DNA from 2 places in the Burkholderia sp. Bp9140 genome. Region 1 is predicted to be linked to the other one. Evidence: riboswitches for the same ligand, from Rfam matches in the RefSeq annotation. Region 1 holds a riboswitch; the other holds the start of a gene.

Region 1 (7,260 bases):
CGGCCGCTTCGACGTCGGTGGCGCTCGCGCGGCCGTCGCGCTCGCCGCGCGCCTGGCGGCTCGCGATGTTCTTCGGGATCGCGACGGGCGCCTACACGCTCGTGCTGACGTGGCTGCCGGCAGCCTGCTCGGCGGCGTGACGCTCGCGGAAGTCGTCGCGGGGCTGGCGATCTCGGCGACGATCGACCGCCTGCCCGATCGCCGGCCCGCACTGCACGCGGCGATCGCGTCGCTGCTCGTCGGATTGCTGGTGATGCTGGCTGCGCCCGACGCGCTCGCGATGCCCGCCGCGCTGCTGCTCGGCGCGGGGATCGGCGCGCTGTTCCCGCTGTCGCTGATCGTCACGGTCGACCACGCGGCGACACCGGCCGACGCCGCATCGCTGACGGGGTTCGTGCAGGGCGTCGGCTATCTGATCGCCGGGTTGTTTCCGTTCGCGGCCGGCGTCGTGCGCCAGCATCTCGCGGATCTGACGCCGGCATGGATCGCGATGGCATGCCTGTGTGTCGCGCTGTTCGCGCTTGCGGCGGGGTTTGCACCGAGGTTCGCGCGAACTGTCGCGCGTGCGTAGGCAACCGGCGCGTCAGCCGCCTGCTTGGCGCGCCCGTTCGGCCAGGAACCGCCGACGGGCGCCGCTGCAAGTCGCACGCATCTTCGTCGCCTAGCCGGCAAACGCGGATCGCCTGCCGCATGCCGCCGGCCAGTGCGCCGACCCGTTGCTCGCGGATCGGCATGAGCCGAGCGCATGGCTCGGGCGTCAGCGTGCGCGTGATGTCCGCGATCGCCGCGCCGAGCGCCGGCCGGCGCGTGCGTGGTCAGCCGGCGCCCGCATACAGCGTCGAATCCGCGAACCCCTCCGCATCGAGCACGCGCCCGATCAGAATCAGCGCGGTGCGCTCGATCCGCGTGCCCTGCACCTTGCCGACGATGTCGGCAAGCGTCCCGGTCACGCGCTCCTCGTCGGGCCAGCTCGCGCGATAGATCACCGCGACGGGGCACTCGGGCCCGTAATGCGGCAGCACTTCGTCGACGATCCGCGCGAGATGCCGCACGCCCAGATGGATCGCGAGCGTCGCGCGATGCGCGGCGAGCGCGCCGAGCGCTTCGCCTTCCGGCATCGTCGTCTTGCCCGCGAAGCGCGTGAGGATCACCGTCTGCGCGACGCCGGGCAGCGTCAGCTCGACGCCGAGCGTGGCCGCGCACGCGGCCGTGGCCGTCACGCCCGGCACGATTTCATACGGAATCCCGAGCGCGTTCAGGCGGCGGATCTGTTCGCCGATCGCACCGTACAGCGAGGGATCGCCCGAATGCACGCGTGCCACATCCTGCCCGTTCGCATGCGCGTCGGCGAGCAGCGCGACGATCGCGTCGAGGTCGAGTTCGGCCGTATTGACGACCTGTTCCGCGCGATGGCCGTCGAGCACGGCCGGCGGCACGAGCGAGCCCGCATACAGGATCACCGGGCACGTGCGCACGAGGCGCTGGCCCTTCACCGTGATCAGCTCCGGGTCGCCAGGGCCCGCGCCGATGAAATACACCGTCATCCAGAAATCTCCGTCAATTCATGGGGCAGCCGATTGCGGCATCACATGCGCGCGGCCGGGTCGAGCGCGTCGAGCAGTGCGGCGGCCGAGTCGAACGCGCGGTCGGCGTCGGGCAGCAGCGGTCTTTTCAGCATCACGACCGGCAGCCTGCGTTCGCGCGCGACGTCGAGCTTGGCCTCGGTCGCGGCGCCGCCGCTGTTCTTGCTGACGACGACATCGATGCCCGCGAGCGCGAACAGCGCGCGTTCGCTCTCGAGCGTGAACGGCCCGCGCGCGGCGACGATCTGCGCGCGCGCGTTGCCGGGATGCGGATCGAGGCAGCGCACCAGCCAGAACTGGTGCGGCGGGATCGCGTCGAGATGCGCGAGCGGTTCGCGGCCGAGCGTGAACAGCGGCCGCCGGAACGGCGCGAGCGCGGCCTCGATGCCGGCCCAGTCGTCGACCATCCGCCAGTCGTCGCCGGGCCCCGGCGTCCACGGCGCGCGGCGCAGCGCCCACAGTGGCACGCCCGCGTCGCGCGCGGCTGCTGCTGCGTTCGCGCTGATTTGCGCGGCGTACGGATGCGTCGCGTCGATCACGAGGCCGATGCCGGCGCTGCGCAGATACGCGGCCAGCCCCGCCGCCCCGCCGAAGCCGCCGACGCGGACGTCGCAGCGCAGATCGTCGGGCACCTTGCCGAGGCCCGCGAGGCTGTAGACGTGTCGCGGACCGAGCGCGCGTGCGATCTTCAGCGCGTCGCCGGTGCCGCCGAGCAGCAGGATGCGCGCGCTCATCGTGCGCGCCCGACGAAGCGGCCCTGCCGGTCGATCGCGAACATCTCGACCACGACCGATGCCGGCACGATGTCGCGCACGACCCGCAACGCTTGTGCGCAGACGAGGTCGCCGAGCGGCACGCCGTCGGCCAGCGCAAGCTTCAGCGCTTCCTGGCTGGTATTCGCCGCGCGCATCGCGGCCTGCAGCGCCTCGTTCGCGCCGGCCTCGGCCGCCCACTGCGCGAGCAGCGCCAGGTCGATGCTCGAATGGCGGCTGTGCAGGTCGAGATGGCCGGCCGCGAGCTTGCTGAGCTTGCCGAAGCCGCCGCACATCGACAGGCGCGCGACCGGCGCGCGGCGCAGGTGCTTCAGCACCGCGCCGGCGAAATCGCCCATCTCGATCAGCGCCATGTCGGGCAGGCCGTAGTGCGCGCGCATCGCATCCTCGCTCGCGTTGCCGGTGCATGCGGCGATGTGCGTGATGCCGTTCGCGCGGGCAACGTCGATGCCCTGGTGGATTGACGCGATGTACGCCGAGCACGAGAACGGCCGCACGATGCCGGTCGTGCCGAGGATCGACAAGCCGCCGACGATGCCGAGGCGCGGGTTCATCGTCTTCAGCGCGAGCGCCTCGCCGTCCTCGACGCCGATCGTCACGTCGAAGCCGCCCGCGTAGCCGTATTCGGCCGCGAGCGCGTCGAGGTGCATGGTCATCATCTGGCGCGGCACCGGATTGATCGCCGGTTCGCCGACCGGCAGCGTGAGTCCCGCGCGCGTGACGGTGCCGACACCCGGCCCGGCATGAAAACGCACGCCGGGCGCGGCCGACAGCGCGACGCGCGCGAAGATCAGCGCGCCGTGCGTGACGTCCGGATCGTCGCCGGCATCCTTGATGGTGCCGGCCTCGGCGCCGTCGGCCGTGGTCCGGCAGAACGCGAGCCGCATCATCACGTGCTGTCCCTTCGGCAACACGATCTCGACCGCATCGACCGCGCGGCCCGCGAGCAGCAGGCGCGCGGCGGCGAGCGACGTCGCGGTCGCGCAACTGCCGGTCGTATAGCCGAACCGCAGCGGTGCCGGTTGTTCGGGGGTTTCGTCGCGCATCACGCGAGATCCGGGAGGTCCGTTGCCGCGGCATCGGGCTTGCGCACGTCGTACAGCGTGACCGGCAACGGCTGCCGCCACGTGTCGAAGCGGCCGAGCGGCTCGGCGTGCGCGAGCGATACGCGTGTGAGCGTGCCGCCATGCGCGTCGCGCCATGCGGCGAGCGCCAGCTCGCCCTGCAGCGTGACCGCGTTCGCGACGAGCCGGCCGCCGGGCTTCAGCGCCGACCAGCACGCATCGAGCACGCCCGGCGCGGTCGCGCCGCCGCCGATGAAGATCGCATCGGGCGCGGCGAGCCCCGCGAGCGCATCGGGCGCGCGCCCCGCGACGAGTTGCAGGCCCGGCACGCCGAGCGCGTCGCGGTTGTGTTCGATGAAGCGCTGCCGCTCCGCATGCGACTCGATCGCGATCGCCTGGCACGACGGATGCGCGCGCATCCATTCGATGCCGATCGAGCCGCTGCCCGCGCCGACGTCCCACAACAGTTCGCCGGGCGCGGGCGCGAGGCGGCCGAGCGTCAGCGCGCGCATGTCGCGCTTGGTGAGCTGGCCGTCGTGGCGGTACGCGTCGTCCGGCAGGCCGGGCGTGAGGGCGCGGCGCGGCGCATCGGGGCCGGCCCGGCAGTCGAGCGCGACGAGGTTGAGCGCCGCGGTTTCGGCGATGTGCCAGTCTTGCGCGAGGCCGTCGAGACGCCGCTCGAGCGGGCCGCCGAGATGCTCGAACACGCTGATGCGCGTCGGGCCGAAGCCGCGCGCGGCGAGCTCGGCCGCCACTGTGGCCGGCGTGCGGCCGTCGGCGCTCAGCACGAACAGGCGCCGGCCCGGCAGCAGGTGGCGCGCGAGCGTCGCGAGCGGCCGGCCGACGAGCGACACCGCGCCGACGTCCTGCAGCGCCCAGCCGAGCCGCGCGGCCGCCAGCGACAGCGACGACGGGGCGGGCAGCACGCGCCATTCGTCAGGGGACAGTTCGCGCGCAAGCGTGGCGCCGACGCCGAACAGCATCGGGTCGCCGCTCGCCAGCACGCAGACGGGCGCGCCGCGCCGCGCGAGCAGGCCCGACAGGTCGAACGGCGACGGCCATGGCTCGCGCGCGGCCGGCAGCCGCGCCGGCAGCATGTCGAGGTGCCGCTTCGCGCCGACGACCCGCGTCGCCTCGAGCAGCGCGCGCCGCGCGCTGCGTCCGAGCCCCGCGTAGCCGTCGTCGCCGATGCCCACTACCGTCAGCCACGCCGTCATGCACCCTTCCCCATCGTCCGGTTCCATCGCGTCGCCGCACGGCGGCCGTGAAGGCGCCGGTGCGGACGTCCGCATTGCGAAAGTCGGCATGGTACCGTGTTCCTCCGCGCGTTTCATCTGCGGGCCCACCGGTGCCGGGTCGCGTTCCGCTTCGGACACGGAGCCATTCGGCGGTCGCGAAGCGCCGGTGAAATCGGGTATCCTACGGCCGTTCGTTCGCCGGTGCCCTTCGGGGCCGAAGAGGGAACACAGGGCGCGCCGCGCGCCGCTGTGGCTGCCCCCGCAACTGTAGACAGCGAGCCGATCTCCCCCCCTCATGCCACTGGTTTCACCGGGAAGGCCGGGAGCCGGCGCCGACCTGTCAGCCAGGAGACCTGCCGGCCTGAAAGTGCGTGCGTGCCAGTCGGCGTCGGGCGGGGTGTACCGATGCGTTGGCCGCGGCGCGACACTGTCCCGGTATCCCGTTGAGTTCCGCCCCCGTTTCGATTCCTGCGTCGCCCGTCGTGCGCCCATCGGCTTGCCCGGGGCTCGTGCGCGTCGTCGCGGCCGCCGACGGCGGGCTGTGCCGGATCAAGCTGCCGGGCGGCCGGCTCGACGCGCGGCAGGCACGCGCGATCGCCGCCGCGGCGCGCGCCTGCGGCTCCGGCGCGATCGACGCGACCAATCGCGCGAATCTCCAGCTGCGCGGCATTCGCGATGGCGCGGCCGATCCGCTGGCCAGCGCCCTGCTCGACGCGGGGCTCGGCCCGCGCACGCGCGCCGGCGATGCCGCCGGCGACCGGGCCGCGCTAGCCTCGAGCGACGACGTCCGCAACCTGATGCTCAGCCCGCTCGCCGGGCTCGATCCCGCCGCGCTGCTCGACAGCCGCGCACTCGCGCTGCCGTTGCTCGACATGCTGACGCACGAGCCGCGCCGCGGCGCGCTGTCGCCGAAATTCTCGATCCAGCTCGACGGCGGCGAATCGGTCGCGGCGCTCGATCATCCGCACGACATCTGGCTCGCCGCGCGGCGTCGCGGCGACGGCGCGGTCCGCATCGCCGCGGGCCTGGCTGGCTGTCCGCCGGTCTCGTCCGACGATTCGCCCGCTTCGTTCGACGTGGCGCCGGACCAGGCCGTCGCGCTCGTCCGCGCGTTGCTGCTCGCCTTCCTCGATCTGGCGCCGGCCGACGTCACGCGGATGCGCGCGTTGCTCGCGACGGGCGGCGAACGCGCGTTGCGCGCGCGCGCGCAGCACTACGTCCCCTTCCCGCTCGAGACCGATCCGGCGCTGGCCGGCTGGCGGCGCATGCAAGCGGATGCCGCGCTGCGTTTCGGCGCGCGGCCGTCGCTCGACACGGCGCGCTGCAGCGTCGGCGCGCAGTTCGTGCTCGGCCGGCTCGACGCGACGCAACTGGAGCGGCTCGCGGCACTGGCCGAAGCCGAAGGCGACGCCACGCTATCGATGACGCCGTGGCAAGGCGTGTTCGTGCACGGCGTGCGGCACGCACGCGCGCCGGCCGTGCTCGATGCGCTCGCGTCGCTCGGCCTGGTGTGCACGACATCCGACCCGCTGGCGGCGCTGGTGGCCTGCACCGGGAGCGCGGGCTGCGCGAAGTCGCGCGCCGATACGAAACACGATGCACGCGCGCTGGCCGCGCGCGTCGGCCATCCGGTCGACGTGCACCTGACCGGCTGCGAGCGCCACTGTGCGCTGCCGCACCCGGCGACGCACACGCTCGTCGCCGTCGCGCCCGCACGCTACGACCTTTACCGGCGCGACGCCGCCGCGGGCCTCGGCGCCCCGCTCGCGCGCCATCTGACGATTGACCAGGCCGCGGCCCGACTGACGGGCGCGCGGCACAGCCAGGACACCACCGATGCTTGACTACATTCGCGACGGGCAGGAAATCTACCGCCAGTCGTTCGCGACGATCCGCGCCGAGGCCGACCTGTCGCAGGTTCCGCCCGATCTCGAGAAACTCGCGGTGCGCGTGATCCACGCGTGCGGGATGGTCGATGTCGCCTACGACCTGCGCTTTTCGGCCGGCGCCGGCACGGCGGGCCGCGCGGCACTCGCGGCCGGCGCGCCGATCCTGTGCGACGCGCGGATGGTCGCCGAAGGCATCACGCGCGCGCGGCTGCCGGCCGGCAATCGCGTGACCTGCACGCTCGGCGAACCGGACGTGCCTGAGCTCGCGCGGCATCTCGGCAACACGCGCTCGGCCGCGGCGCTCGAACTGTGGCGCCCGCATCTGGCCGGCAGCGTCGTCGTGATCGGCAACGCACCGACCGCGCTGTTCCACCTGCTCGACATGATCGACGCCGGCGCGCCGCGCCCCGCGTTGATCCTCGGCTTTCCGGTTGGCTTCATCGGCGCGGCCGAGTCGAAGGCGATGCTCGACGCGGACAGCCGCGGCGTGCCGTACGTCACGCTGCTCGGCCGGCGCGGCGGCAGCGCGATGGCGGCCGCCGCGGTCAACGCGCTCGCGACGGAGGCCGAATGACGGCCCCGCGCGGACGCCTGTTCGGGGTCGGCGTCGGCCCCGGCGACCCCGAGCTGATGACGATCAAGGCGCTGCGCGTGCTGCAGGCCGCGCCGGTGGTCGCGTATTTCGTCGCGAAGGGCAAGAAAGGCAATGCCTA
Region 2 (7,260 bases), on a different contig from region 1:
GTGATAGAACAGCACGCCGTCACCGACCGTCATCGTATCGCGCATGAAATTGCGCGCCTGATAGTTGCGCACGCCGGTCCAGGGCAGCGAGTGCTGCGGCGCGTGCGCGAGATCGTCGATGCTTGCTTCGTCCGGTTCGGACTTCATCAGCCAGTATTGCATGGATCGTGATCGACGCAGAAAGGGCCGCTGCAAAAGGAAACGGCATCGGGACTCGCCCGATGCCGTTGAATAGGTCCCCGCCTTGGCCGCTAGGCCGGCATCCTGAACCTGAGGTTCAGAATTGGTCGCAGTTAGCAGCACATCGGGTACATCAGACAGAGTGACGCGCGCGCCCGTGCTACAAATTTCCGCAACCGTGCACATGGCATTGGTTCAAGGAATATATGACCTTGGCGAACCAGGCAGGGAAGCTGACTGAACTGTGTTTCGTTGCGCCAATTTGACCACCGTTGATCGCCGAGATCAAGGGGAATCGACGCATCGATCAAACCTTACTGCGTCTCGTGCTGTGCGAGCACCGCGCCGAGCTGTTCGTTCATCTGGTGCATTGTACGACGGATTTCTTCCGCCGGAAATGCTTCACCGTGCCGCACGCTCGTTTGCAGCCGCAGCAATTCGGATGCGAGCGACAGTGCCGCCATCACCGCGATGCGATCGGTGCCGCGCACCGAGCTGTTCGCGCGGATCTTCGACATTTCGGCGTCGACGCGCGCGACGGCCTCGAGCAGCGCCGCTTCGGTCTCGGCCGAACAGGCGAGCCGATAGGGCTGACCGAGAATCGAGACTTCGATCTGCTTGGTGCTCATGCATGTTCTCCGTGGCTGGCCGCGTCGTCGCTATCCGTGCGCGCCTGCGCATCCAGCAGGTCGAGCTGGTTGTCGGCTTGCTCCACGCTCTTCGTGCGCGGCAGCTTTTCGAGAATCGCGTTCAGTTTGACCTGGGCGTCGTCGATCTTTGCCGACAGCGTGTCGCGCTCGGCCGCGAGCGCATTGCGTTCGTCGCGCAGTTGCGCGAGTTCCGCGCGGACGGTGTCCGCTTCCGCGCGCATTTGCGCGACCTGCTCCTCGAGCGCGAGCCGTTCCGAGTGATAGCGCTTGTTCAGCGAGATCAGACGGCCAATATTTTGAGATAAGGTTTCGAGTTCGTTGAGCATTTGCTGCGTCCTCTAAAGACCCAGCATTTTAGCGCGGAATAACGCGCATTCCGACATCTGTAACGTTTCCAGTCGTAACACCCCGGCTTCTTGCTGCGAATGCGCGGGTCCGGCGCGTGCGCGATGCGCTTCCGGCACGCGTCCGGCCGCTTTCTTGACGCTCGTGCGGCCCGCTCCTAAACTGGCGCCGCCTCGGTGCTCGCGCGTGCGTCGCGCGGTTAAACGGGAAGCAGGGCGCGCGCTCCGCCCGGAGATCGCCAACCTGCGCTGCCCCCGCAACGGTAAGCGGCCGCGTCGCATGATGCAGGCCGGCTCGGGCGCGTTTCGCGTGCAGGTCGCACGCGGGCGCGGGCCACTGCGCGTGAAACGCGCGGGAAGGCGAGCCGGTACGCCGCCAGCCCGGATACCGGCCGAGGCGAGGAGCCTGCACGGCTTCATGACGCGCGGCCTGCGGGGAAGCGGGGCGCGCAGTGTTTCACGGGACTTGTCTTCGATGCTGACCCCAATCGTCCGCACGGCGCTCGGCGCCCGCCGCGGCACACCGCTTGCCGCCGTCGCGCAGACTGCGGCGGAAGCCGATCGACCCGATGCGGCGCCTTCCACTATATTGCGCAGAACGCCCGCTGCGCGAAGGTGCGGCCCGAGGGGGCGCGGCCGTCGCATGCCGGTATGGCCGGCGCGCGGCGCAACAACCCGTTCGACAAGGATGACGAGCTTGCGTATGCCTACAACGCGCCGAGGCGCGACGCCCATGCCGCACTCGGCCCGCAACAGCGGTCAGCCGGCGTGTCGCGCATCGTGCACGATGCCGCGCACCGCATGAGCGCCGCGCGTGCCGCCGCGATCTGGGCCGTGCTCGCGGCCGCGGTCGCGCTGCTGTTCGTCGCGTCGCTGTCGATCGGCAGCGTGCCGATGTCGCCATGGCAGGCGCTCGCGTCGCTCGTGCCGCACGGTGGCGATGCGCTGTTCGCCGACATCGTGCGCACGCTGCGGCTGCCGCGCGCGCTTGCGGGCTTCGCGTGCGGCGCGCTGCTTGCGCTTGCCGGCGCGCTGTTGCAGGTGCTGTTGCGCAATCCGCTCGCGGAGCCATACGTGCTCGGCGTGTCCGGCGGCGCGGCCGGCTTCGCGCTCGTCTCGATGATCGCGGGCGCCGCCTGGTGGCTCGTCGATGCGTCCGCGTTCGCCGGCGCGCTCGTGTCGGTCGCGCTCGTGCTCGGGCTAGCCCGCCGCGAGCTGTGGCGCGCCGATTCACGCGACGCGTCGCCGCGGTTGCTGCTCACGGGCGTCGTGATCGCGGCCGGATGGGGCGCGCTCGTCACGCTGCTGCTGTCGCTCGCGCCCGATGCGCGGCTGCGTGGCATCCTCTTCTGGCTGACGGGCGACCTGAACGGCGTGACGGCGCCGTGGTTCGCATCGGGCGCGCTGCTGCTGGCCGCGGGCGTCGCGCTGCCGGCCGCGCCGCAGTTGAACGTGCTGCTGCGCGGCGACGCGACCGCGCTCGCGCTCGGCGTGCCGGTCGCGCGGCTGCGCATGCGGATCTACCTCGTCGCGTCGCTGGCCGCCGCGGCGGCGGTGACGACGGCCGGCACGATCGGCTTCGTCGGCCTCGTCGTGCCGCACGCGCTGCGGCTCGCATTCGGCAACGACCAGCGCATGCTGCTGCCCGCCGCGATGCTCGCGGGCGGCGGCGGCGTGATGGCGGCCGACCTGCTCGCGCGCACCGCGATCGCGCCCGCGCAATTGCCGGTCGGCGTGATGACCGCGTTGATCGGCGTACCGGTGTTCCTGTGGATGTTGCTGAGGAGACCGATGCGATGACCCACGCCGCACCGCATGCCGCCGGCGACATGACCTGCGCGGCGCTCGACCTGACACTGAAGGCCGGCGAACGGACGCTGCTCGACGGCTTCACGCAGGCGTTCCGGCCTGGCGAGATCTGGTGCGTCGCGGGACCGAACGGCGCAGGCAAGACGACGCTGCTCGCGACGCTCGCGGGTTTGCAGCGGCCGGCCGGCGGCCAGGTCGAGATCGACGGCCGGCCGCTCGCCGCATGGCCGCCCGAACAGCTCGCACGGCGCCGCGCGCTGATGCCGCAACAATTGCACGACGCGTTCAGCGCGACGGTATTCGACACGGTTCTGCTCAACCGCTTTCCGTATCTCGGCGGCTGGGGCTGGGAGCGCGACGGCGACCGCGCGGCCGCGCGTGACGCGCTCGCGACGTTCGGGCTGGCCGCGCTCGCGTCGCGCGACGTGCTGTCGCTGTCGGGCGGCGAGCGGCAGCGCGTCGCGCTGGCCGCGACGCTGTGCCAGGACGCGCCGCTGATGCTGCTCGACGAGCCGCTCGCCCATCTCGACCTGCATCACCAGGTCGACGGCCTGACCGCGCTGGGCGCATGGCTCGACGCGGGCCCGCGCACGGTGCTGTTCTCGTGCCACGACCTGAATCTCGCGCGGCGTTTCGCGACGCACGCGCTGTTGCTCGATGGCCGCGGCCATGCGTGGGCGGGCCCCGTGCACGACGTGCTGACGCCGGCGCGCGCGAGCGACGCGTTCGGCTACCCGCTCGTGCTGATCCGCGAGAACGGCCGCGACGCGCTGCTGCCCGCGTGGCCCGAGCGACGATGAACCTTCTTCTTTCGATGCGCGGCACCGGCCGCGCCAGCGAGGCAATCTTCCGATGACGAAACCGACCGACTTCCCGCCCGCGATCGCGCCGCTCGACGACACGCTGCGCAAGCGCCTGCAGCATGTGATCGATCACAAGACCAAGCCGCCCGGCAGTCTCGGCCAGCTCGAGGCGATCGCGTTGCAGATCGGCCTGATCCAGCGCACCGAGCGGCCGCACGTGCAGCGTCCCGTGACGATCGTGTTCGCCGGCGACCACGGGATCGCGGCCGAGGGCGTGAGCCCGTATCCGCAGGCGGTCACCGCGCAGATGGTCGCGAACTTCCTGGCCGGCGGCGCGGCGATCAATGCGTTCTCGGGCGTCGCGCAGAGCGTGCTCGAGATCGTCGATGCGGGCGTCGCGTCGCCGCTGCCGGTGTCCGACCGGCTCGTGTCGCTGCCGGTCGCGCGCGGCACGCGCAACTTCGCGGTCGAACCCGCGATGACGCACGACGAGGCGAGGACGGCGCTCGCCGCCGGCGCGGCGCGCGTGCGCCTTCATGCATCGCTCGGCACGAACGTGATCGGCTTCGGCGAAATGGGGATCGCGAACACGTCGTCGGCCGCGTGCCTGATGAGCCGTCTGCTCGACGTGCCGATCGACGCGTGCGTCGGGCGCGGCACGGGCCTCGACGACCAGGGGCTCGCGCACAAGCGCGCGGTGCTCGGCCGCGCGCTCGTCCGGCATTCGCATGCGATCGCGCCGCTCGACGTGCTCGCGACGTTCGGCGGCTTCGAGATCGCGATGATGACGGGCGCGTATCTCGCGGCCGCGAGCGAGCGAATGACGATCCTCGTCGACGGCTTCATCGCGACGGCCGCGCTGCTCGTCGCCGAGCGCATCGCGCCCGGCGTGCGCGACTACTGCGTGTTCTCGCATACGTCGCACGAGGCCGGCCACCGGCGCATGCTCGAGCATTTCGGCGCGAAGCCGCTGCTCGCGCTGGACCTGCGGCTCGGCGAAGGCACGGGCGCCGCGCTCGCGCTGCCGCTGGTGCGGGCGGCGGCCGCGTTCCTCACCGAGATGGCGAGCTTCGAATCCGCGGGCGTCGACGATCGTGACGCCTGAGCGTGCTCGCGGCGTACGCGCCGAACTGCGCTACTTCTTCGTCGCGCTCGGCTATTTCACCCGCGTGCCGGTGCCGCGTGCGATCGGCTACGCGGCCGGCGATCTCGACCAGGCCGCGCGTTACTTTCCGCTGGTCGGCGCATGTGTTGGCGCGTGGGGCGCGCTCGTCTATCTCGCGGCGCTGCGGCTGCTGCCCGCGTCGATCGCGGTCGGGCTGTCGATGGCCGCGACGCTGCTCGCCACCGGCGCGTTTCACGAGGATGGCCTGGCCGACAGTTGCGATGCGTTCGGCGGCGGCTATACGCGCGACGACGTGCTGCGCATCATGCACGACTCGCGAATCGGCACGTTCGGCGCGGTCGCGCTCGTGATCGCGCTCGGCCTGAAATGGCAGGCGCTCGCGGCCATGCCGCCGCTGCGCGCCGCGTGGACGATGATCGCCGCGCACGCGGCAAGCCGCGCGGCGGCCGTGAGCCTGCTGATGTCGCTCGACTACGTCCGGCCGGAGGGCAAGGCGAAGCCGGTCGCGCAGCGCATGGGCGCGCGCTCGGCCTGGGTCGCGGCCGCATTCGGGCTGCCGTGGCTGTTCTGGCCGGACTGGCGCGCGGGCGCCGCGGCCTTCGTCGCGCTCGTGCTCGTGCGTGCCTCGGTCGCCCGCTATTTCGTGAAGCGGATCGGCGGTTATACCGGCGACTGTCTCGGCTTCGCGCAGCAACTGGGCGAACTGGCGATCTACTTCTCGGTGCTCGGATGGATCTCGTCCTGATTCGCCATCCGGCCGTCGATATCGAGCCGGGCGTTTGCTACGGACGCAGCGACGTGCCGCTCGCCGCATCGGCCGATGCGGGCGCGCGGGCCGTGCGCGAGCATCTGGCGGCGCTCGGGGCGCCGTTGCCGGCGCAGGTCTGGACGAGCCCGCTGACGCGCTGCGCGTCGGTCGCCGAACGGCTCGCGCAGGCGTTCGGCGTGCCGCTGCGGCGCGATGCGGGCTGGCAGGAAATGGACTTCGGGGCGTGGGAACTGCAGCGCTGGGACGATATCGACCGCGCCGCGCTCGATGCGTGGGCGGCCGACCTGATGCATGCGTGCGCGCACGGCGGCGAAAGCGTCGCACGGTTCGCCGCGCGTGTCGCACGGATTGCGGACGCGGTCGCGCGGACCGACGCGCCGCAATGGACACTCACGCATGCAGGCGTGATTCGCGCGCTCGCGTCGCACGCGTTGCGCGTGCCGCTCGATACGCTGCTGTCGCGACCGGTGCCGACGGGCGGCGTCGTGTGGCTGCGTATGGATGATGCCGCGCGCTCGTGGGAAGTCGTCCACTGGGACGCGTAGGCGATCGCGTTCGCGCCCGAAGCGCGGAAGGGCGCCGAAGCCCGGAATCAGCGTGCCGGCCGTCGCGCCCGCGCCGCGTCGAGGTCCTCGCACAGCGCGGCCGCGCCTTGCGCGATCCGCGGCGACGGACGGGTCAGCAGGTCGCCGTCGATCGCGAACAGGTTGTTGCGCGCCACCGCCGTCAGCGCGGGCCATGCACGCCAGCGCGCGAGGCTCGGCAGCGGCGCGTCCGAGCGCGTCGCGCCGGCGCTCGTTGTCACGATCGCTTCCGGATTGGCCGCGAGCACGGCCTCGTCGGTGACGGTCGGCGCAAGCGGCTTCAGCGCGGCGAACACGTTGCGTCCGCCGCATAGAGCGATGACGTCGTTGAACAGATGCGCGCCGTTGAGCGTCGTCAGCGGCCGGTCCCATACCTGGAAGAACATCGCGACGGGCGGGCGCGTCGCGTAACGCGCGCGCAGCGCCGCGATGTCGCGCGCGAACGATGCCGCGGCCGCGTCGGCGACCGGTTCCGTGCCGAGCAGCGTGCCGAGCCGGCGCAGCGACGTCGCCACGTCGTCGAGATGCTTGGGTTCACTGAAGAACAGCGGGATGTGCAGTGCCCGCAGCGCATCGGTCTGCCGTTCGGCATTGCCGTGCCGCCAGACGACGATCAGGTCCGGCTTCAGCGCGGCGATCCGCTCGAGGTCGAGCGCCTTGTTGTCGCCGACGCGCGGCACGGCCTGCGCGGCGGGCGGGTAGTCGCTGTACGTGACGGTGCCGACCAGCTTCGCGCCGCCGCCGGCCGCGTAGACCAGCTCGGTCGCATGCGGTGCGAGACTGATCACGCGTTGCGCGGGCGCGGGCAGCGTGACGGTATTGCCCGCATCGTCGCGGGTCGTGACCTCGGCGTGAGCGAAAGGCGCGTGCGCGAGCGCGACCAGCGTCGCGAGCAACGGCAGCCGGCGGAACAGGCGGACGTTCATGCCGATGCCCGTTGCAGCGTCGGGACGCACTGCGCGAGCGCGTCGGCAACGCGCTGCCATTCGGCTTCG

Evidence for each region. A riboswitch is a leader RNA that binds a small molecule or an ion and turns the genes downstream of it on or off. The one in region 1 is predicted to bind cobalamin.
Region 2: it holds a riboswitch for cobalamin, as region 1 does, so the genes downstream of both, DIE21_RS26165 (iron ABC transporter permease) here and cobG (precorrin-3B synthase) in region 1, are expected to answer to the same signal.

What each region holds. Positions count from the first base shown of each region.
Region 1 is NZ_QTPQ01000009.1:140,679-147,938, reverse strand. Features, by position in the region: partial or broken gene DIE21_RS10215 (MFS transporter) at 1-571, shown strand, start outside; gene cobM (precorrin-4 C(11)-methyltransferase) at 816-1,544, opposite strand; gene DIE21_RS10205 (cobalt-precorrin-6A reductase) at 1,586-2,317, opposite strand; gene DIE21_RS10200 (cobalt-precorrin-5B (C(1))-methyltransferase) at 2,314-3,402, opposite strand; gene cbiE (precorrin-6y C5,15-methyltransferase (decarboxylating) subunit CbiE) at 3,402-4,637, opposite strand; cobalamin riboswitch at 4,841-5,034, shown strand; gene cobG (precorrin-3B synthase) at 5,141-6,502, shown strand; gene DIE21_RS10185 (precorrin-8X methylmutase) at 6,495-7,121, shown strand; gene DIE21_RS10180 (precorrin-2 C(20)-methyltransferase) at 7,118-7,260, shown strand, end outside.
Region 2 is NZ_QTPQ01000034.1:34,233-41,492, forward strand. Features, by position in the region: gene DIE21_RS26140 (EVE domain-containing protein) at 1-162, opposite strand, end outside; RNA gene ssrS (6S RNA) at 233-414, opposite strand; gene DIE21_RS26150 (cell division protein ZapA) at 495-809, opposite strand; gene DIE21_RS26155 (ATPase) at 806-1,156, opposite strand; cobalamin riboswitch at 1,333-1,586, shown strand; gene DIE21_RS26165 (iron ABC transporter permease) at 1,976-2,974, shown strand; gene DIE21_RS26170 (ABC transporter ATP-binding protein) at 2,971-3,783, shown strand; gene cobT (nicotinate-nucleotide--dimethylbenzimidazole phosphoribosyltransferase) at 3,836-4,891, shown strand; gene DIE21_RS26180 (adenosylcobinamide-GDP ribazoletransferase) at 4,881-5,657, shown strand; gene cobC (alpha-ribazole phosphatase) at 5,642-6,226, shown strand; gene DIE21_RS26190 (cobalamin-binding protein) at 6,274-7,191, opposite strand; gene cobD (threonine-phosphate decarboxylase CobD) at 7,188-7,260, opposite strand, start outside.